2 regions of the Rhodoplanes sp. SY1 genome follow, and region 1 is predicted to be linked to the other one. Evidence: predicted binding sites of a transcription regulator. Region 1 holds the regulator's gene; the other holds the start of a gene.
What was found. The regulator HrcA, encoded in region 1, represses chaperone genes, less so after heat shock. The targets are predictions, from matches to a motif close to GTTAGCACTCNCNNNNNGNGAGTGCTAAC.
Positions count from the first base shown of each region.

Region 2: the regulator HrcA is predicted to act here: its motif matches at 7,681-7,709, upstream of groES (co-chaperone GroES).

Region 1 is NZ_JBEOMB010000047.1:78,012-88,322, forward strand. It holds gene rlmH (23S rRNA (pseudouridine(1915)-N(3))-methyltransferase RlmH) at 1-62, opposite strand, end outside; gene rsfS (ribosome silencing factor) at 79-378, opposite strand; gene ABTU92_RS13485 (nicotinate-nucleotide adenylyltransferase) at 669-1,466, opposite strand; gene ABTU92_RS13490 (glutamate-5-semialdehyde dehydrogenase) at 1,528-2,769, opposite strand; gene ABTU92_RS13495 (hypothetical protein) at 3,101-3,331, shown strand; gene ABTU92_RS13500 (hypothetical protein) at 3,445-4,479, shown strand; gene grpE (nucleotide exchange factor GrpE) at 4,555-5,310, opposite strand; gene hrcA (heat-inducible transcriptional repressor HrcA) at 5,436-6,509, opposite strand; gene rph (ribonuclease PH) at 6,771-7,484, shown strand; gene rdgB (RdgB/HAM1 family non-canonical purine NTP pyrophosphatase) at 7,639-8,286, shown strand; gene hemW (radical SAM family heme chaperone HemW) at 8,291-9,478, shown strand; gene ABTU92_RS13530 (aminotransferase class I/II-fold pyridoxal phosphate-dependent enzyme) at 9,652-10,311, shown strand, end outside.
Region 2 is NZ_JBEOMB010000059.1:70,329-80,639, reverse strand. It holds gene ABTU92_RS16280 (hypothetical protein) at 1-1,127, opposite strand, end outside; gene ABTU92_RS16275 (L,D-transpeptidase) at 1,443-2,186, opposite strand; gene ABTU92_RS16270 (chemotaxis protein) at 2,655-3,326, shown strand; gene ABTU92_RS16265 (tripartite tricarboxylate transporter substrate binding protein) at 3,641-4,630, shown strand; gene ABTU92_RS16260 (GNAT family N-acetyltransferase) at 5,021-5,455, opposite strand; gene ABTU92_RS16255 (hypothetical protein) at 5,486-6,037, opposite strand; gene ABTU92_RS16250 (peptidoglycan-binding domain-containing protein) at 6,429-7,127, shown strand; gene ABTU92_RS16245 (hypothetical protein) at 7,348-7,476, shown strand; gene groES (co-chaperone GroES) at 7,774-8,070, shown strand; gene groL (chaperonin GroEL) at 8,166-9,803, shown strand; gene ABTU92_RS16230 (ABC transporter ATP-binding protein/permease) at 9,951-10,311, opposite strand, start outside.

The sequences.
Region 1 (10,311 bases):
TCGCCGAGCTCGCGCTCGGCGCCCGCCTTCATCCGTCCGACCGCGGCGACCAGGAGCCGCATGGCGTCACCCGCGGGTTCAGCTCGCGGCGCGGCGCGCGCCGGCGTCGCGCGGCGCCCACATCTTCTCCAGCGCGTAGAAGGCGCGGACCTCGGGCCGGAACACGTGGATGATCACGTCGCCGGCGTCGATCAGCACCCAGTCGCAGTGCGGCATGCCCTCGACCTTGGTCCGCACGCCGGCCTTGCGCAGGTCCTCGATCACCCGATCGGCGATCGAGCCGACATGGCGGTTCGAGCGCCCGGTGGTGACCACCATAGCGTCGGCCAGCGCGGACTTGTCGCGGAGATCGATGGTCGTCGTCTCCTCTGCCTTCATGTCGTCGAGGCGGGCGAGGACGAGTCGAAGCGTCTCGTCGGCGTCGGGACGCGGCGGCCGCGGCTGCAACGGAGCGGCGTCGGTGTCGACCGTGGCCGGCAAGGCCGGTTTCGACGGGTTCGACTTGGCCGGGCCCGAACGGGCGGCGGAGGCGGCGGGCTTTCGGGAGGCGCTCGCCCGCGAGCGCGCAGATGTCGTCAGGGGACCTTCCTTTTGAGCAAGACCCATTGCGCTGAGCCGAGCCTGTGCGGTCGGCCGACTCTCAAGATAAGGGGCCGGGGTAAATGGTTTCAACCACCCGCGGTGCCGCGCCGGAGGTTTCTTTCGGGCTCTTGCGTCCGGGCAACGCTCGCGCCGAAGCCCGCGTCGTCGTCCGCTGCTTCGGCGGCGTCGCCCGTCCCGTCGCCGGCGTGCCCGCTCCCGGCCGGCAGCCGCCGCTGGGCGCGGAGCTGGGTCGAGGAGAGCGGCGACTTCAGGCCGTGCAGGAACGCCCAGGCGGGCGGCTTCAGATAGGGCAGCCGGACCGCCCGGTCCTCGTTGACGCGGGCGAAGGCGAGCGCCCGCCCGGCGACGCCGGAGCTCGCATAGAGGCTCGGCCCGAGCCGGTCGACCACCACGATCGGCACCAGGTCGGCGATGCCGCGCCAGTTGTTCCAGCGGTGGAAGCTGCGCAGGTTGTCGGCCCCCATGATCCAGACGAAACGCACGCCGGGGCAGCGCTTCACCAGATACTGGACGGTGTCGAACGTGTAGCGCACCCCGACCGCGGCCTCGAGCCCGGTGACGGCGATGCGCGGATGGCGGGCGAGCGCGCGGGCCGCCTCGATCCGCTCGGCCAAGGGTGCGAGGCCCGAGGTGTTCTTCAGCGGGTTGCCGGGCGTGACCAGCCACCACACGCGGTCGAGCCGCAGCCGCCGCATGGCGAGCAGGCAGGCGGCGAGATGGGCCTCGTGCGGCGGATCGAAGGTGCCGCCGAACAGGCCGATCCGCATTCCCGGCGCATAGGGCGGCACGCGATAGTCGCGGCCGCGAAGCGCCGCCTCGTCCCCCGCCGAGACGGGCCGGAGCGAATGGTACGCCATGGGCATGGAAGTCTCGGGATCCTCCGGCTCCGCGCGCTGCCTCCCGGGCCGGGAGGATCGGTCGACCCTATGGACGGGTCTGACCCGAGCCGCGGATGCGGTACTTGAAGGTGGTGAGCTGCTCGACGCCGACCGGGCCGCGGGCATGCAGCCGGCCGGTGGCGATTCCGATCTCGGCCCCGAACCCGAACTCGCCGCCGTCGGCGAACTGGGTCGAGGCGTTGTGCAGGACGATGGCCGAGTCCACCTCGGCCAGGAAGCGCTCGGCCGCGGCCTGATCGGCCGTGACGATCGCGTCGGTGTGGTGGGAGCCCCAGCGGTTGACGTGGCGGATCGCCTCGTCGATGCCGTCGACCACCTTGGCGGCGATGATGGCGTCGAGATACTCGGTCGCCCAGTCGGCCTCGCTCGCCGCCTTTACACGCGCATCGACGGCCTGCGCCGCGGCGTCCCCGCGCACCTCGCAGCCGGCGTCGAGCAGCATGGTCACGAGCGGCGCCAGATGGGTCGCCGCGACGGCGCGGTCGACCAGCAGGGTCTCGGCCGCCCCGCACACGCCGGTGCGCCGCAGCTTGGCGTTCATCAGGATCGATTTCGCCATCGCCAGATCGGCGCCGGCGTCGACATAGACGTGGCAGTTGCCGTCGAGATGCGAGAACACCGGGACGCGGGCCTCGGCCTGCACCCGGGCGACCAGATCCTTGCCGCCGCGCGGCACGATCACGTCGATGGTGCCGTCGAGCCCGCCGAGCATCAGCCCGACCGCGGCGCGGTCGCGGGTCGGCACCAGCTGGATCGCGTCCTCGGGCATGTCGGCGGCGCGCAGCCCTTCGACCAGGGCCGCATGAATGGCGCGCGAGGAGCGGAAGCTGTCGGAGCCGCCGCGCAGGATCACGGCGTTGCCGGCCTTCAGGCACAGCGCGCCGGCGTCGGCCGTGACGTTCGGCCGGCTCTCGTAGATGACGCCGATGACGCCGAGCGGCACCCGCACGCGCTCGATCGTCATGCCGTTCGGCCGCGTCCAGGCGTCCATGACGGCGCCGACCGGGTCGGCCAGCGCGGCGACCACCTCGATCCCCTCGGCCATCGCGGCGACGCGCTTCTCGTCGAGCTTGAGGCGGTCGATCAGCGCCGCCGTGGCGCCGCGGCTGCGCGCCTCGCTGACGTCCTCGGCATTGGCGGCCAGGATCTCCGGCGCCGCGGCGCGCAGCGCCTCGGCCATGGCGATCAGCGCCTCGGACTTGTCGATCGCGCTCGCCAGGGCGACGGCCCCGGCGGCCGCACGCGCGCGCCGCCCGATGTCCGCCATCACGGCGGTCAGGTCCGGGGTCCGGCCCTCCGGCCCGCGGGACTCGGTCACGCGGGATCCGGGCGTCGTCAGGGTGGCGCTCATCGGCGACATGCCTTTGTCATGACACCTTCCTAGCATGCCGGAAGGTCCGCTGCGAAGCGGGCCATCGCGTCGTCGTCGCGGGGCAGACTGGCGTTTCGGTCGGATCGGCCCCGCACGATCCGATCGGACCGGCTCGGTCGGACCGCCTCGATCGGACCGCTTCGGTCGAGCCGTCCCCGCCGAGCCGACCCGTCGTCCGCTCTCCAGTCCAGCCACCCGGCCACATTCGTCGGTCCCGGAGGTCGCCATGACGCCGAAGCAGCGCCTGCCCCGCCGGTTTCCGGTCGGCACCCGCCTGGTCGTCGAAGGCGAGCCGGATCGGCACGGCACGCTGCGGGTGGTGTCACGTTATCTGGTGATGCCGAACGGCCGGCGCTACGACCTCGGGTCGAACGCCGCGTCGCCGGACGGTCCGATGCCGAACACGCCGGTGGCCGGCGGGCCGCGCCGCCGCCGCGCCCCGACCGCCCCGGCCTGAGGCGCGCACCCGCGGCGCCGCGACGCATCTCGGCCTGCCCGAACCGCGCCGCATTGCGCTGACATCTGTTCCCGACCCGGGCGGCGGCCGCCGCGCCGGACGAGGGAAGCGCCATGATCCGAGAGCGTCGTCTGCGTGCGCAAGGTCCGTGCGAGCATCGGGCGCGAGAGCGTGGCTCGCGCACCGCCCGCGCCGCCGCGCTGGGCCTCGCGCTGGCCTCGCTGGTCGTGCTCGCCGGCCCGCTGACGACGACGGCCCGGGCCGCCGATCCGGTCTATCCGCCCGGCCTCAAGCTCGGCCTCGTCCCCACCGGCAGCCTCAAGGCGAGCGAGAAGTTTCCAGGCTTCGAGGACGACGACACCGGCGCCTCGGTGCTGATGCTGGAGGTGACGGGCCAGAGCCTCGCCGACACGGCCAAGCAGATCTCCCGCGACCGCATCAAGAAGCAGGGCATCGTCGAGGAGACGCGCGAGAGCTTCCCGGCCGGCGGCGAGGGCACCCTGGTGGCCGGTCGCCAGGAGGCGGACGGCAAGAAGGTCCGCAAGTGGATCCTGGTGGCGCCGGCCGGCGAGGCCGCCGCCCTGGTCGTCGTCCAGGTGCCGGAGGACGCCGCCAAGACCTATCCGGACGCGGCGGTGCGCAGCATGCTGGCGTCGGTCGCGCGGCGCGACGCGGTGCCGATCGAGGAGCAGCTGAGCCTGCTGCCGATCCGGATCGACGAGCTCTCCGGCATGCGGCCGGTGCGGGTCATCGGCGGCGCCGGCGCGGTGCTGACCGAGGGGCCGAAGGACACGCTGGACGCCACCGAGCAGCCCATGATGCTGGTCTCGGTCGGCCGCGGCGGGCCGGAGGAGACGGCGGCGCGCGACACCTTCGCCCGCAACCTGCTGGCCGGCTTCGGCGGCTACAAGGATCTGCGGGTGGTCAACGCCGAGATGCTGCGGCTCGGCGGCGGCAGCGCCAACACCCACCAGGTGATGGCGGAGGGCAAGGATCCGAAGACCGACGCGACGATCAAGCTCGTTCAGTGGATCCGTTTCGGCTCCGGCGCCTATCTGCGCATCCTCGGGGTCGCCCGCGACGACGCCTGGTCGAACGCCTTCCCGCGCTTCCGTGCCGTGCGCGACGGGGTCAATCCGCGCGGCTGAGGCCGGGCCAGCCGCGCCGGCGCGCGGCGCCGAGCCGAGCGACGTTCGGCGCCGTGGGGCGAAACGTCCGTCCGATCAGGTCGTGGTGCCGCCGGGCGGGAGACCCTCGCCGGCGGCCGGGGCCGTCGCTTCGCCGGCCGCCCCGCCGGGGGCGACCTTCGGGCCGCCCTTCGACACGCCGACCAAGGCGGGGCGCAGCACCCGCTCGCCGATCATGTAGCCGGCCTGGACGACCTGGACGACGGTGCCGTTCGGGGTCGTCTGATCCGGAATCTCGAACATCGCCTGGTGAACGTTGGGGTCGAACTTCTGGCCCTGCGGGTCGAACTTCTTCACCCCGTTGCGCTCGAAAGCCTTCAGGAGCTCGCGCTCGGTCAGCTCGACGCCTTCGAGGAAGCTCTTCACCGGCGCCGGCAGCGTGTCGCGGCTCTCGGCGCTCACCGCCTCCAGGGCGCGGCGGAGATTGTCGGCGACGGCGAGCATGTCGCGGGCGAAGCCCGAGATGCCGTAGGTGCGGGCGTCGGCGACCTCGCGCTCGGTGCGCCGGCGCAGATTCTCCATCTCGGCCAGCGTGCGCAGCAGCCGGTCCTTGTGCTCGGCGGCCTCCTTGGCGAGCGCCGCGACGTCCACGCCCGGGTTTTGCCCGGCGGCGGGATCCTGACCCGAGGGGTTTTGCCCCGAAGGATTTTGCCCGGCAGGATTTTGCGGGCCGGCCGCGGCCTCGGCCTTCGCCGCCGTCGCGGCATAGGCGGCACTGGCCGCAGCGGTCTCCGGGGCGCTCGCGCTCGTCGCCTCGTGGGCGGGCGCGGCGCCGGCCTTGTCGTCGGTCATGGCGATCCGTCCGTCTGTACGTTGATCCGGTTTCGCCCCCGCATATCGGGCCGCCGCGCGGGGAAATCAAGGATTTCGGCCGCGGGCCGGGCCGGCCGCGCGGGAGGCGCACCGCCGGCGGGGGCTCACCCCCCGAGCATCCGGCCGATCACGCGGGCCGTGTAGTCGACCATCGGGACGACGCGGGCGTAGTTGAGGCGGGTCGGGCCGATCACGCCGATGACGCCGACGATGCGGCCGGTGCTGTCGCGGTAGGGCGCGATGATGGTCGACGAGCCCGACAGCGAGAACAGCTTGTTCTCCGAGCCGATGAAGATGCGCACGCCCTCCGCCGATTCGGCCCGGCCGAGCAGGTCGACGAGGCCGCGCTGGGTCTCCAGCTCGTCGAACAGCTGGCGCACCCGCTCGAGGTCCTCCAGCGCGTGCAGGTCCTCCAGGAGATGCGCGTGGCCGCGCACGATCAGCTTGCGGTCGTCGCCGTCGCCGCCCGACCAGCTGGCGAGCCCGGCCGCGACGATCTTTTGCGTGAGCGCGTCGAGCTCGGCCTTGCCGGCGGCGAGCGCCTGCTCGAGCGCCGTGCGGGCGTCCAGAAGCGTCTGGCCGCGGATGTGGCGGTTGAGAAAGTTGGTCGCCTCGACCAGGGCGGAGCTCGGCAGGCCGGGCGGCAGGTCGAGGATGCGGTTCTCCACCTGGCCGTCCTCGGCGACCAGCACCACCAGCGCCCGGGTCGGCTCCAGCCGGACGAACTCGATGTGCTTGAGGCGGGCGTTCGCCTTGGTGGTGAGCACCACGCCGGCGGCCCGGGTGAGGCCCGACAGCATGGTCGAGGCCTCGGTGAGCACGCCCTCCATGGAGCGGCCGGCGCCCGCCACCTGGGCCTCGATCGAGCGGCGCTCGTCCTCCGGCAGGTCGCCGACCTGCATCAGCGCGTCGACGAAGAAGCGCAGCCCGAACTCGGTCGGCAGCCGGCCGGCCGAGGTGTGCGGGGCGTAGATGAGGCCCGCCTGCTCCAGGTCCTGCATGACGTTGCGCACCGAGGCGGGCGACAGCGTCATCGGGATCAGCCGCGCGAGGTTGCGCGATCCCACCGGCTCGCCGGTGGCGAGATAGCTGTCGACGATCCCGCGAAAGATCTCGCGGGAGCGCTCGTTGAGCTGGACGAGGCTGGGGCTGGCGCCGATCGGAAGGTCCTGGGACACGGGGCTTGGCTCGGGCTCGCGCGGGACTGACGGGTTCGGCCTCCAGATTTGTCCCTCGGCCCGGGGGAGCGCAAGCCGCCGGGCGATCGCGACCGGGGACCGCGGACAGCCGGCCCTTGCCGCCCGGGGTCCGGCGACCTAAAAGCGAGCCGCGATCGTTTCGCCCGCGGCGCCGCCGCGCGGCCGATCGCGCCATGCCCACAGCGACCCGTCCCCGGCGACCTCGCCGTCCGTTCCGTCGCTTCGCCCGAGGAGCCGTCCATGCGTCCGAGCCACCGCCAGCCCGACGAGCTGCGTGCCGTCTCGCTCGAACGCGCCGTGGTGAAGTATGCCGAGGGCTCCTGCTTCGTGAAGTTCGGCGACACCCATGTGCTGGTCACCGCCACCCTGGAGGACCGCCTGCCGCCGTGGCTCAAGGGCCAGGCGCGCGGCTGGGTGACGGCCGAGTACGGCATGCTGCCGCGCGCCACCTCGGAGCGCACCCGGCGCGAATCCGCGGCCGGCAAGCAGTCGGGCCGCACCGTCGAGATCCAGCGGCTGATCGGCCGCTCGCTGCGCGCCGTCCTCGACCTCGAGGCGCTCGGCGAGCGCCAGATCACGGTCGACTGCGACGTCATCCAGGCCGACGGCGGCACCCGCACGGCCTCGATCACGGGCGCCTGGGTGGCCCTGCACGACTGCCTCGCCTGGATGAAGGCGCGCGACATGCTGCGCGGCGAGGTCTTGCGCGATCACGTCGCGGCGGTGTCGTGCGGCGTCCACAACGGCCTCGCCGTGCTCGACCTCGACTATGCCGAGGACTCGCAGGCCGACACCGACGCCAACTTCGTGCTGACCGGCAACGGCGGCATCGTCGAGATCCAGGGCACGGCAGAGCGCGAGCCGTTCAGCGAGGCCCAGTTCCTCAGCCTGCTGGCGCTCGCCCGCAAGGGCGTCGGCCGGCTGGTCGAGCTGCAGAAAATGGCGGTGATGTGAGATCGGATCGGGCGGATATCCGGGTCGGTCATTCCGGGGCGGCGCACCGCGCCGAACCCGGAATCCAGCCGCGGATTCGGTGCTCCTGGCTGGATTCCGGGTTCGCACCTTCGGTGCGCCCCGGAATGACGCCGAACAGATCGCCGGGCGTCCGATGAGCGAGACGGCGCATCGTGTGCTGACCGGCCGGCTGGTCGTCGCGACCCATAATGCCGGCAAGCTGCGCGAGATGCGCGAGCTCTTGGCACCCTACGGCATCGAGGCCGTGTCGGCCGGCGAGCTCGGCCTGCCGGAGCCCGACGAGACCGGCACGACCTTCGTCGAGAACGCCCACATCAAGGCGGCGGCGGCAGCCCACGCGACCGGCCTGCCGGCCTTCTCGGACGACTCCGGACTCGTGGTCGACGCGCTCGACGGGGCGCCCGGCATCCACTCGGCCCGCTGGGCCGGCCCGGACAAGGACTTTCCCCGGGCGATGGCCGACATCCACGCGAAGCTCGTCGAGCGCGGCGCGACGGCGCCCGCGCAGCGCCGCGCCCATTTCGTCTCCGCCCTGTGCCTCGCCTGGCCGGACGGCCACCGCGAGGATTTTCTCGCGCGTGTCGACGGCGTGCTGGTGTGGCCGCCGCGCGGAACCCTCGGCTTCGGCTACGATCCGATGTTCCTGCCCAACGGCCACGATCGAACCTTCGGCGAGATGCCGGCCGAGGAGAAGCATGGCCTGCCGCCCATCGGAAAAGGCCTCTCGCATCGGGCCCGCGCCTTCGTGATGCTGGCGGAGGCGTGCCTTGAGCGACGCTGACCTCATGGAGCGCGCCGTGCTGGATCGCGTGACCGAGCCCCGCGAGGACGTGCCCTTCGGGGTCTACGTCCATTGGCCGTTCTGCCTGTCGAAGTGCCCGTATTGCGACTTCAACAGCCATGTCCGCCATGTCGCCGTGGAGCAGGACCGCTTCGCCCGCGCCTTCGCGACCGAGATCGCCACCACGGCGGAGCGGATCGGGCGCCGCACCGTGTCGACCATCTTCTTCGGCGGCGGCACGCCCTCGCTGATGAAGCCGGAGACGGTCGGCGCCGTGCTCGACGCCATCGCGAGGCACTGGACCGTGGCGCCGAACGCCGAGATCTCGCTCGAGGCCAACCCGACCTCGGTCGAGGCGGAGCGGTTCCGCGGGTTTCGCACGGCGGGAGTGAACCGGGTTTCACTTGGCGTCCAAGCATTGGACGATGATTCGCTAAAGGCGCTGGGCCGGCTTCACACGGCCGCAGAAGCCATGGCGGCGGTCGGCACGGCGCGAAAAATCTTCGACCGCTACTCGTTCGATCTGATCTATGCCCGCCCGGGCCAGGGCGTGGCGGCGTGGGCGTCCGAGCTGCGCCGCGCCATCGCCGAGGCGGCCGAGCATCTGTCGCTCTACCAGCTCACCATCGAGCCCGACACGCCGTTCGAGGCGCTGGAGCGGGCCGGCAAGCTCGCCGTGCCGGGCGACACGGTGGCGCGGCATCTGTTCGACATCACCCAGGAGGTCTGTGCCGCGGCCGGCCTGCCGGCCTACGAGGTGTCGAACCACGCCCGCCCGGGGGCCGAGTGCCGGCACAACCTCGTCTACTGGCGCTACGGCGAATATGCCGGCATCGGCCCGGGCGCCCATGGCCGCCTGCTCGACGCCGCCGGCGGCCGCTTCGCCACGGCGACCGAGAAGCGCCCCGAGGCGTGGCTGGCCAATGTCGAGGACCACGGGCACGGCTTGGTGGTCGACGAGGCGGTGACGCGGCCCGAGCAGGCCGACGAGTTCCTGCTGATGGGGCTGCGGCTCACCGAAGGCATCGACCCGAAGCGGTTCGAAAAGATCGCCGGCCGCCCGCTCGACCCGGCCCGCATCGCCGACCTCATGTCCTACGGCTTCGTCGAGACGATGCCGAACGGCCGGCTGCGCGTCACCCGCTCCGGCTTCCCGGTGCTCGACGCCGTGGTGGCGGATCTCGCGGCCTAGACGCGCGCCGGCGCCGGCTGCCGCGCCTCCTATGGCGACTTTCCGACCCTATCCCCCGCTGCGTCCGGCCCTTGACGGTCGATGGTTAATCGCGCCTTAACCTCGCCCCCTCTAAGCTTCACCCCGACGTGGCTGCGCCGTCCGGCGCGCCCGCCCACGAGCCGCACGATCCGATGTCCATGACCTCCGCCGCCAGTGCGCCCTCGGCCTCGCCCGCGAGGCCGCCCGAAACCCGCTCGCCCTTCGTGCGGCTCACCGAGCTGCTCGCGGGCGTCGTGCCGGCGCAGGCGCCCATCAACCTGTCGATCGGCGAGCCGCAGCATCCGATCCCGCCCTTCGTGAAGGACGCGCTCGTCGCCGATCTCGCCTCGCTCGGCCGCTACCCGGCCGGCAAGGGCACGGATTCTTTCCGCGAGGCCGCCGCCGGCTGGCTGACGCGCCGCTACGGCCTGCCGCGCGCCGTCGACGCGGCGAGCGAGGTGCTGGTCCTGTGCGGCACGCGGGAGGGCCTGTTTCTCGGCGCCATCGCGGCGAAGCGCTGGGTCGAGGCGCGGCGCGGCCCGCTGCCCGGCAAGCCCGCCATCCTGGTGCCGAACCCGTTCTACGCCGCCTATCCGGCCGGCGGCACGGCGGCCGACTGCGACGTCGTCTACATGCCGGCCTGGAAGCAGAACGGCTTCCTGCCCGACCTCGACGCGCTCGACGACGCGCTGCTCGCCCGCACCGTGGCACTCTACATCGCCTCGCCGGCCAACCCGCAGGGCGCCGTCGCCGATCTCGACTACCTGGCCCGCCTGCTGGCGCTCGCCCGCAAGCACGGTTTTCTCGTCTTC
Region 2 (10,311 bases), on a different contig from region 1:
CGCTGCTCGAAGGCGAGCAGCATCACGGCCCGGCGCAGTTTTTCACGCGGCTCTTCGCTTTTGGCGGCGAGGTCGCCCAGAACCCTCTCGGCCGACTCGGCGAAGGACGCCACGACGCGCGGCGGGACACCGAGGCGGTCGGCCGCGTCGATCATCCGCACGCTCGCGGCCGTGCCGGTCGAAAGCGTCGCGTCGAGCAGCGCCGGATCGTTCGGCAGCACGACCTTCCAGGTCGCCACGCCGGCCCCGACGACGAGCGCCAGCACGGCCGCGGTCGCGAGCCAGCGGCGCCGCCGCCGGCGGCCGCGCATCGCCCGCTCGGCCGGCCCGCGATACTCCTCGAACGACAGCGAGAGCAGCGCCGCGGCGAGCCGGGCGATCACCTCGGCGCGCGGCGCCGCGCCGATCCGGGCATCGATCACCAGCGGCGCCATCGCGGTCTCGTCCTCGTCGCCGATCGCGCCGTCGACCGTCAGCCGGCGGCGCAGCGCCGGCGGGGCGAGATCACGGATGTCGGTCTCCAGAACGCCGCCGACCAGCACGGCAATGACCCGGTCGCCGCGGCCGAGTCCCTTGAAGCGCCGCACCGCCTCGTTCACGCCGGCGTCGGCCGCGGCGGCCGGCGAGCACAGCACGACGAGGAAGCGCGCGTCGATCAGGGCCGCGACCATCTCGTCCGGCAGAACCGTCGGGGCCGCCAAGTTCGCGGCGGTGGCGGCGGCAGATGCCGGGGGTGTCGGGGGGGCCGGTGACGCCGGCCCGGCGGGGGTGACGGGGGCGCCCACCGATGCATCGGCAGGCGTCGTTTCGGCCGGCGTCGTTTCGGCCGGCTTCGCGTCCGCCGTCGTCGGGGTCGTCGCGGGCGCGGGACCGACGACCGGCGTGACCGGGGCGGCATCCGGCGCCGATGCGGCGGGTGCAACGGGGCCGACGGCCGGCGGCGGCGCCGAGAATCGCACGAGCGGGCCGATGGTCTTCGGCACCGGACCGTGCGGCGTGTCGCGGCCGACCAGCGCCCACGGCACCCGCAGGTCCGACAGGCCGCCCTCGATCGCCTTGCCCCAGGCCTCGTCGGCCGGCGCATGCACCAGGAACGCACGGTACTTCGGGTGGACAGCCTGTCCCACGATCCCCTCCCCCGGTGACTTCGACGACGCGGCGCCCGCTGCGACGCAACCGCCGCCTCGGCTCGGGCGCGACCGTAGGGCCATGACTTCGGCGTCGGTATGTCGCTGCCGCGCCCCGCCGGACGCAGGAACGCGCCCGATTCGCGCAATGTCGAATCGGACGCGCCCCGCGCCAGTAAATCAACAGGGTGGACGGATGATCGTGACGGTGCGGGCAGTCCCTCCGGGGTGAGTGCCGTCCGGCGGACGGCACGGAAGAGCTTTCACTTCACGTCGCGGCGTCGGGGGGCTGCCCTTCGCCGGTCGCACGGAACTTCAGAGGACGACGACCTTGCTGCCGACCTTCACCCGCTCGTAGAGGTCCATGACGTCCTCGTTGCGCATGCGGATGCAGCCGGACGACACCTGGGTGCCGATCGTCCAGGGCTCGTTGGAGCCGTGGATGCGATAGAGCGTGTCGCCGAGATAGAGGGCGCGGGCGCCGAGCGGGTTCTCCGGGCCGCCGGGCATGAAGCTCGGCAGACCCGGCTGCCGGCGCAGCATCTCCTCGGGCGGCCGCCAGTCCGGCCATTCCTTCTTGCCCGTGATGGTGTGGGCGCCGGCCCAGGTGAAGCCCGGACGGCCGACGCCGACGCCGTAGCGCATCGCCCGGCCGTTGCCCTGGACGAGGTACAGATAGAAATTCCGGGTATCGACCACGATCGTGCCGGGCGCCTCGTCGCCGTCATAGGCGACCACCTGCGGCCGGAAGCGCGGATCGACGGCGGTGCGGCTGAACTCGCTCGGGTCGATGCCGGCGTAACGTCCGCCGCCATACTGGGTCGGATCCTGCGCCTGGCCCCCGCGGGCATGCGGCGCGGCGACGTCGCCGCCCGAAAAGATCGCCTCGATGAAGCCGCCGCCGAGGCCGCCGCGCCGCACCGGCGCCTGCTGGGCGGTCTGCGGCACCATGTAGACGCGTCCGGAGACGGTGTGAGGGCCCGACACGTAGGTCTGGGCGAGGGCCGGCGGTCCCGACAGCGCGGTCGCGGCCAGGAGGCAAAGAAGAACGCGGGACATGACGGGGCTCTGCACTCGTTACGCGATGAACGGTTCGGACACCAAGTCGTGGTGCATTTCGAGTAAAAGCCCGAAATGGCGACCAAGTCGTAAAAACGAGCCGGCCCCGATTTACTGTAACGGTATGATCGATGGAATTCGAACGACTATGGTGTCGGAACCGTAAACACGGAATTTTCGTGGTTAATGAAACATGAAGCGCGCCGAAACGTGGTAAATACATCGTAACCGCGCTTCGGGCGCGGGCCGCGCGGCGCTGCGCCACGACGACACCAGGGCCGAGAACTCACCGGAAACGTGCACATCCGTCGCGTGAACCGGTCGTTAAAGAATGGTCCGGTAGAACGGTAAAGAACGCCTCGAATTACCGAAGCCTCCATGCAAACGCGCAAACTCTTTCGCATCGAGCAGGTCCGCCCCGTCGAAGAGATCGCGTTAGGTCTCATCGGATCGGCGGACGAGGTCGTCATGCCCGCCTCGGCGAACGACGCGGACGCCGCGTTGCGCCACCTCGAGGTGATCACCGAGATCCGCGGCGTGCGCGCCCTGATCGAGGGCCGCGCCACCGAGGCGCAGCAGACGCTCGAGAAGTTCCAGGCGCAGTTCAACGAGTTCCACAAGCTCAAGGCCGAGCTCGACGTGATCAGCGACGCGATCGTCGAGACCAAGCGCGAGCTGGCGACCATCCACGTCACCGGCTTCAACGGCCACGAGATGTCGCGGGTGGCGAACGAGCTCGACGCCGTCGTCGACGACACCGAGCGGGCCACCGAGGCGATCCTGGGCGCCGTCGAGGACATCGACAGCCGCGCCGACACGCTCGCCAATGCGCTCACCGACGAGACCCAGAAGGCGACGGCGCGTGAAATCCAGGACTGCGTGATCCGCATCTTCGAGTCCTGCAATTTCCAGGATCTCACCGGCCAGCGGATCAGCAAGGTGGTGGCAGCCCTCAAGTTCATCGAGGAGCACATCCGCCGCATGGAAGAGATCTGGGGCGGCATCGAGTCCTTCGGCGAATACGTGCCCGAGGTGGCGGCGCCCGAGGTCTCGGAGGAGGACAAGCTCCTCAACGGCCCCAAGCTCGAGGGCGACGCGGGCCACGTCTCCCAGAACGACATCGACGCGCTGTTCGACTGAGCCGGCTCGACCGGGCCGGTTCGACCGAGCCTGTGCGACCGAGCCTGTGCGACCCGGCGACCGCCTGGCGGAGTGGCCCGGCGCCTCGTCGCCTGCGATCTCCCGTGATCCCCTGCGATCTCCTGTGATCCCTTAGCACGCGGACGCCTCGCCGGCCGGGCGCGTTCGTGGTACCCGTGGATGAAAGGATCGGCCGTCACAACGATCCATCACACGGGAGGAAGTCCATGAACGCTCGCCGGCGTGCTCTCGCCCTGTTGCCTCGCGTCCTGTTGCCTCGCGTCCTGTTGCCTCGCGTCCCGTCTTTCCGCGTGCTGTCGTCTCGTCTGCTGGTGTCCGGCCTCGCCGGAGCCGTTCTTCTCGCAATCGCAGCATCACCGAGCGGGCCGGCCGCGGCGCAGGACTATCCGGCACGGCCGGTGCGCATGATCGTGCCGTTCGGCGCCGGCGGCCCGGCCGACGTGTTCGCCCGCGCGCTGGCGCAGCATCTCTCCGAGACGACGAAGCAGTCCTTCGTGGTGGAGAACCGGCCCGGCGCCGGCGCCATCATCGGCACCGACATGGTCGCGAAGTCGCCGGCCGACGGTTACACGCTGCTCGTGATGTCGAACACCCACACGACGAACGAGTCGCTGATCCCCAACAAGCCGTTCGAGCTGATGCGGGACTTCGTCGCGGTGGCGCCGATCAACTCGTCCGACCTGCTGATGGTGGTGAACAACGCCGTGCCGGCCAAGACGCTCGCCGAGTTCATCGCGCTCGCCAAGCAGAAGCCCGGCGGCCTGAACTACGCCTCGTCGGGGCCGGGCACGCCGTATCACATGGCCGGAGAGCTGTTCAAGGCGATGAGCGGCACCGACATCGTGCATGTGCCGCACAAGGCGTCGGGCGAGGCCCGCAACGCCGTGATGGGCGGCCATGTGCAGATGATGTTCGACGCCATCACGACGATGCGCAGCAACGCCGAGGCCGGCCAGGTGCGCGCGCTCGCCACCACCGGAACGACGCGCTCGGCCCTAATGCCGAACGTGCCGACCGTCGCGGAGGCCGGCGTGCCGGGCTACGAGGCGACCATCTGGCTCGGCGTGATGGCGCCGGCCGGCACCCCCGCCGCGATCGTCGACCAGCTCAACGGCGCGATCCGGGCCGTGATCGCCAGGCCCGAGATCCGCGAGGCGTGGAGCCGCCAGGGCGCCGTGCCGATGGACATGGACCCGAAGGCGTTCGACGCCTATCTGCGCGCCGACATCGAGAAGTGGGCCAAGATCGTCAAGCTCGCCGGCCTCGGCGCCAAGACGGAGTAGCTGCGAAGGAGTGAAGAGAGGACGTGATCACTTTGCTTCGTTGAAGCCGACCTGATCACGTCGTCTGTTGGTGGCTGCGCGGGTCGCTCTCATCGCTGACGTGATCGTGCGTGGCTCACCCCCCTCCCTGTCCCTCCCCCACAAGGGGGGAGGGAACGCAGGAGGCGCGGCCACGGAGCCCCGGGAAAGCGATATCAGTTCGGTGGTGCGACCAGATGGGCGGGGCCCGCCACAGCCTGCTCCCTCCCCCCTTGTGGGGGAGGGATGGGGAGGGGGTGAGCCAAGCCCGTCGACAGTCGTGACGCGACGAAGAGGGGGTGAGCCAAGCCCGATGATGGTCGTGAGGCGCCGGGGCGCCGAAACACCCCCGTCACATCACCTCGCTCCGCCCTATCCCACCCTCTTCATCATCGGCGTGTCGGCGCCGGACGAGAGGCGCTCGGCGATCGCGGCCGGGACGGCGGTGGGCAGCACCGGCACGTAGCCGCGCTCGGCGAAGAAGGCGGCCTCGCCGCCGGCCGCCACCCACAGGGCGCGGCAGCCGAGCGCGACGGTCTCGCCCTCCAGCGCCTCGGCGATGGCGCCGCCGAGACCGCGATGGCGCAGCATCGGCAGGGTGACGATGCGCAGGAGCCCGTCGTCGCCGTGCACCTCGATGCCGCCGAAGCCGACCGGGACGTCGTTCTCCTCGAAGCGCCAGAAGTACCGTCCGGGCGCCGCGACGTCGTCGTGCGGCAGGCCGGCGCCCTTGAGCGCGGTCTTCAGCCCGTCGCGCTCGAACGGGGCGAGCGGCAACCAGAGGAGCTTGGGGTGCCCGGCATTCATGCGGGCCTCGTGGTCATGCAGGGTGGCGGATCAGCGGGCGGCGGCGGGAGCGGGACGCGGGGCGCGCGCCGTGGTGCCCTCGGCGCCGCAGCGCACCAGGATCATGGTGCCGTAGCGGCCGGCGACCTCCGGATCGACCCATTTGAGGATCAGCACGCGGCCGTCGAACGACACCACCTCGCGGTCGTCGGCATCGGGGGCGGCCGGGCTCGGGCCGATATAGCTCTTCCCGTCCGGTCCCGCCTTGAGCAGCATGTCCTGCACCTGCGGGCTGTCGTGGCCGAGCATCGACACGCCGGTCGAGGAGCGATTGATGACGAAGGGCAGCTTGCACTGGCCGCGCGCCGCCGCCTCGGTACGGGCGCGGTCCTCGGGCCGGTGATAGGCGGCGATGCCCCAGCGGCCGACGATCTCGTCCGGCCGGATGCTGGACGGCGGCGCCGCCGCCACCGGGGCGGGGCCGGGCTCCGGCGCCGACCCGCCGCCCGAGAACGACGGCAGCGTGCTCGCGCAGCCCGCGAGCGACGTCAGCGCGGCGGCGGCCGTCAATACGCGCGCGGCGCCCCGGAACGAACCCAGCATGACGATCTCCGACATCGATGCCCCACTCTGATCGGCGGAAGGGCTTGACGCAAGTGTGATTCATACCTCCGCCGCCGTCGCCGACCGGCCGTGCCGGCGCGCCCGCGAGCGTCGGGTTCGCGGAAGAACGCCCTCACCATGACGGCCCGAGATGGGCGTTTCGATGACCGCCGTCGGCTCCGATCGGCGTCCGGCTCCGGTGGCGGAGAACCAAGCTCGGTCCGGCGGCGGGATGGTCGCCGGCGACATCGGCCGAGATCGACGAGGTGAGCAGAACGATGTCGCCCGCCGCCGGTTGGCCCGGTGTCGGTTCCGCGCCTCGCGCACGGATGACGCCGGCCGGGCCCGGTGTCGGGACCGAACCCAACCAGAACACCTCCGGGAGACCTCGATGAAACGCATTCTTCTCGCGACGACCGTCCTCGCCCTGTCGCTGCCGGCCTATGCGCAGCAGCCCTCGCAGGGTCAGCAGGGCCAGCAGCCGTCCGGCCAATGGCAACAGGGCCAGCAGAGCGGCAAGGGGTCGGGCTCGAGCGACAAGGGGAGCGCGCACGATTCCGGCCGGCAGTCGTCGATGGACGGCGCCGGGCAGACCGCCGAGCGGCAGCCGATCTCGGTCGACGGGCTCAGCAAGGACCAGATCAGCCGCCTCCAGCAGGCGCTGAACGACAAGGGCTTCAGCTCCGGCGAGGTCGACGGCGTGTGGGGGCCGGACACCCGCTCGGCGCTGCAGAACTTCAAGCGCGACAAGGGCTATGCGTCCGCCGACGACCAGCTCGACCGGCGCGCGCTGTCGGATCTCGGCCTCGACATGGCCGAGTTCGGCGGCGATGCCGGGCAGGGCCAGTCGATGGGCACCACCGGGGCGGGCGGCTCGTCGACGGGCGGCGGTCCGACCTCGCAGGGCGGCCAGAGCGGCACCTCCGGGGAGAGCGGCTCGGGGATGAGCGGCGGCGCCTCCGGGTCCGATGCGTCCGGCTCGGGCGCGAGCGGTTCGGACGCGAGCGGCTCGGGCGCGAGCGGCTCCGGGACGGGCGGCTCCGGGATGTCCGGATCGGATACGGGCGGCTCGGGGTCCGGCAGCCGGTAACCGGATCGACGAGCACCCCCGTCGGGGCCGGTCCCCGACGCGCGAAGGCCGCGGCTCCGCCGCGGCCTTTTTTCTTTCTCGCTCGGCCGCCCTGTCGCACCGATCCCGGCCGTTCCGAAGAACGCCTTCCACGGCCGTATCCGGGGCAGTGGTTTCCGGGCCGGTCTGATGGTGCGCGTCGCCCCCCCGCGGCGGGCGTTCTCTCACTCGCCCGATCGGGTTGAGTTTTTCGCCGACCGTCGAGATCGAGCCGCTTCCACTGCCCGAGCCGGTGCGGGTGAGCGACCCGGATACGCTGGTGCCGCAGGACCATCCTGCGCGCTCGTCCCATCAGGTCATCGTCGAGTGACCGATCCGCGGGCAAGTCGTCCGCGGGTTGCCTGCCCGCGGCGGCCCGGCTAAGACGACGCCTGCGCCCTCGCGGGCCCGCCGGTCGCCGTCTCGCGACCGGCCCGGCGCATTAACCGCGCCGGCAGCCGCAACGCCCCGGCCTCGGTTTGGTTCCGGCCGGCGCCTTGACAGCCCGGAGCCGCCTCCCTATCTCCGGGCCGGGTCTGGCACTCGCGACACCGGAGTGCCAGCCGACAATCCCGAGTTTGCCAACGAAACCCCAGCCACCCGAGGTGGCGACGAGGATAGACAGTCCATGGCGAAGACCACGTTCCGCCCGCTGCACGATCGCGTCGTCGTGAAGCGCATCGAGGCCGAAGAGAAGACCGCCGGCGGCATCATCATCCCGGACACCGCCAAGGAGAAGCCGAGCCAGGGCGAGATCATCGCCGTCGGCCCGGGCGGCCGCGACGAGGCCGGCAAGCTGGTCCCGCTCGACCTCAAGGTCGGCGACCGCGTCCTGTTCGGCAAGTGGTCGGGCACCGAGGTGAAGCTCGACGGCGAGGACCTCCTGATCATGAAGGAGTCCGACATCATGGGCGTGATCGGCTGATCACCACGCCTTCCCGCCGGCCGCGCGGGGCGCGCGAGCGCGCTGCCCCCACGGCCCGGCGTTCCCCCGACTGACCCCAATTCGGAGCAATCGACATGGCTGCCAAGGACGTCCGCTTTTCCACCGACGCGCGCGACAAGATGCTGCGCGGCGTCGACCTGCTCGCCAACGCCGTGAAGGTGACGCTCGGCCCGAAGGGCCGCAACGTCGTCATCGAGAAGAGCTTTGGCGCCCCGCGCATCACCAAGGACGGTGTGACGGTGGCGAAGGAGATCGAGCTCGAGGACAAGTTCGAGAACATGGGCGCCCAGATGGTGCGCGAAGTGGCCTCGAAGACCAACGACCTCGCCGGTGACGGCACCACCACGGCCACGGTGCTCGCCCAGGCGATCGTCCGCGAGGGTGCCAAGTCGGTCGCGGCCGGCATGAACCCGATGGACCTGAAGCGCGGCATCGAGATCGCCGTGCAGGCGGTCGTGAAGGACATCGAGAAGCGCGCCAAGAAGGTCGGCTCGTCGGCCGAGGTCGCGCAGGTCGGCACCATCTCGGCCAACGGCGACAAGGGCGTGGGCGAGATGATCGCCGGCGCCATGCAGAAGGTCGGCAACGAGGGCGTCATCACGGTCGAGGAGGCCAAGGCGCTCGAGACCGAGCTCGAGGTCGTCGAGGGCATGCAGTTCGACCGCGGCTACCTCTCGCCGTACTTCATCACCAATGCCGAGAAGATGACGGCCGACCTCGAGGACGCCTACATCCTCCTGCACGAGAAGAAGCTGTCGGGCCTGCAGGCCATGCTGCCGGTGCTCGAGGCCGTGGTGCAGTCGGGCAAGCCGCTCGTCATCATCGCCGAGGACGTCGAGGGCGAGGCGCTGGCCACGCTCGTCGTCAACAAGCTGCGCGGCGGCCTCAAGGTCGCGGCCGTGAAGGCGCCGGGCTTCGGTGATCGCCGCAAGGCGATGCTCGAGGACATCGCGATCCTCACCGGCGGCCAGGTGATCTCCGAAGACCTCGGCATCAAGCTCGAGAACGTCACGGTGCAGATGCTCGGCCGGGCCAAGAAGGTCCTGATCGAGAAGGAGAAGACCACGATCGTCGACGGCGCCGGCAAGAAGGCCGACATCGAGGCGCGCGTCGGTCAGATCAAGGCGCAGGTCGAGGAGACCACCTCGGACTACGACCGTGAGAAGCTCCAGGAGCGTCTGGCGAAGCTCGCCGGCGGCGTCGCGGTGATCCGCGTCGGTGGCGCCACCGAGATCGAGGTGAAGGAGAAGAAGGACCGCGTCGAGGACGCCCTCAACGCGACCCGCGCGGCCGTCGAGGAAGGCATCGTCCCGGGCGGCGGCGTCGCGCTGCTGCGCGCCAAGGCCTCGGTCGGCAAGATCAAGAACGACAATGCCGACGTCCAGGCCGGCATCAACATCGTGCTGAAGGCGCTCGAGGCGCCGATCCGGCAGATCGTCGAGAACGCCGGCGTCGAGGGCTCGATCGTGGTCGGCAAGATCCTCGAGAACAAGTCGGAGACGTTCGGCTTCGACGCGCAGACCGAGAAGTATGTCGACCTCGTCGAGGCCGGCATCATCGATCCGGCCAAGGTGGTGCGCACCGCGCTCCAGGACGCCGCCTCGATCGCCGGCCTGCTGGTCACCACCGAGGCGATGGTCGCCGAGCTGCCGAAGGACAAGCCGGCCCCGGCGATGCCGCACGGCGGCGGCATGGGCGGCATGGACTTCTGATCGGCCGCTCCTGATCGGCAGACCTGATCACCAGACGACGAAGGGCCGCCGAAAGGCGGCCCTTTTTTCATCGCCTTTCATCGCCGCTCTTCATCGGAGCGGGCGAGGCCTTCGAGCCCCGCGAACGCAGTTGTTACTACCGCCGCCTCACTGCGCCGGCGCCAGATCCCGCTCGCGAATCGTGTGGCCGTCGCCGTCGCGCTCCAGCACCAGGCGGCGGTCGTGCAGGGCGTCGAGCGTCGAGCGGTGGCCGATCGACACCAGCGCCGTGCCGGGCAGTCTTTCGCGCAACAGCCGATAGAGGGCCGCCTCCGACGGCTCGTCGAGCGACGCCGTCGCCTCGTCGAGGAACAGATAGTCGGGCGCGTGCAGGATGGCGCGGGCGATGGCGAGACGCTGCTGCTCGCCGAGCGACAGCATGCGGGCCCAATGGGCGTCCTCGTCGAGCCGCGGCACCAGCCCGCCGAGCCCGACCGCTACGAGGACCTCGGCGACCCGCTCCCGCGCG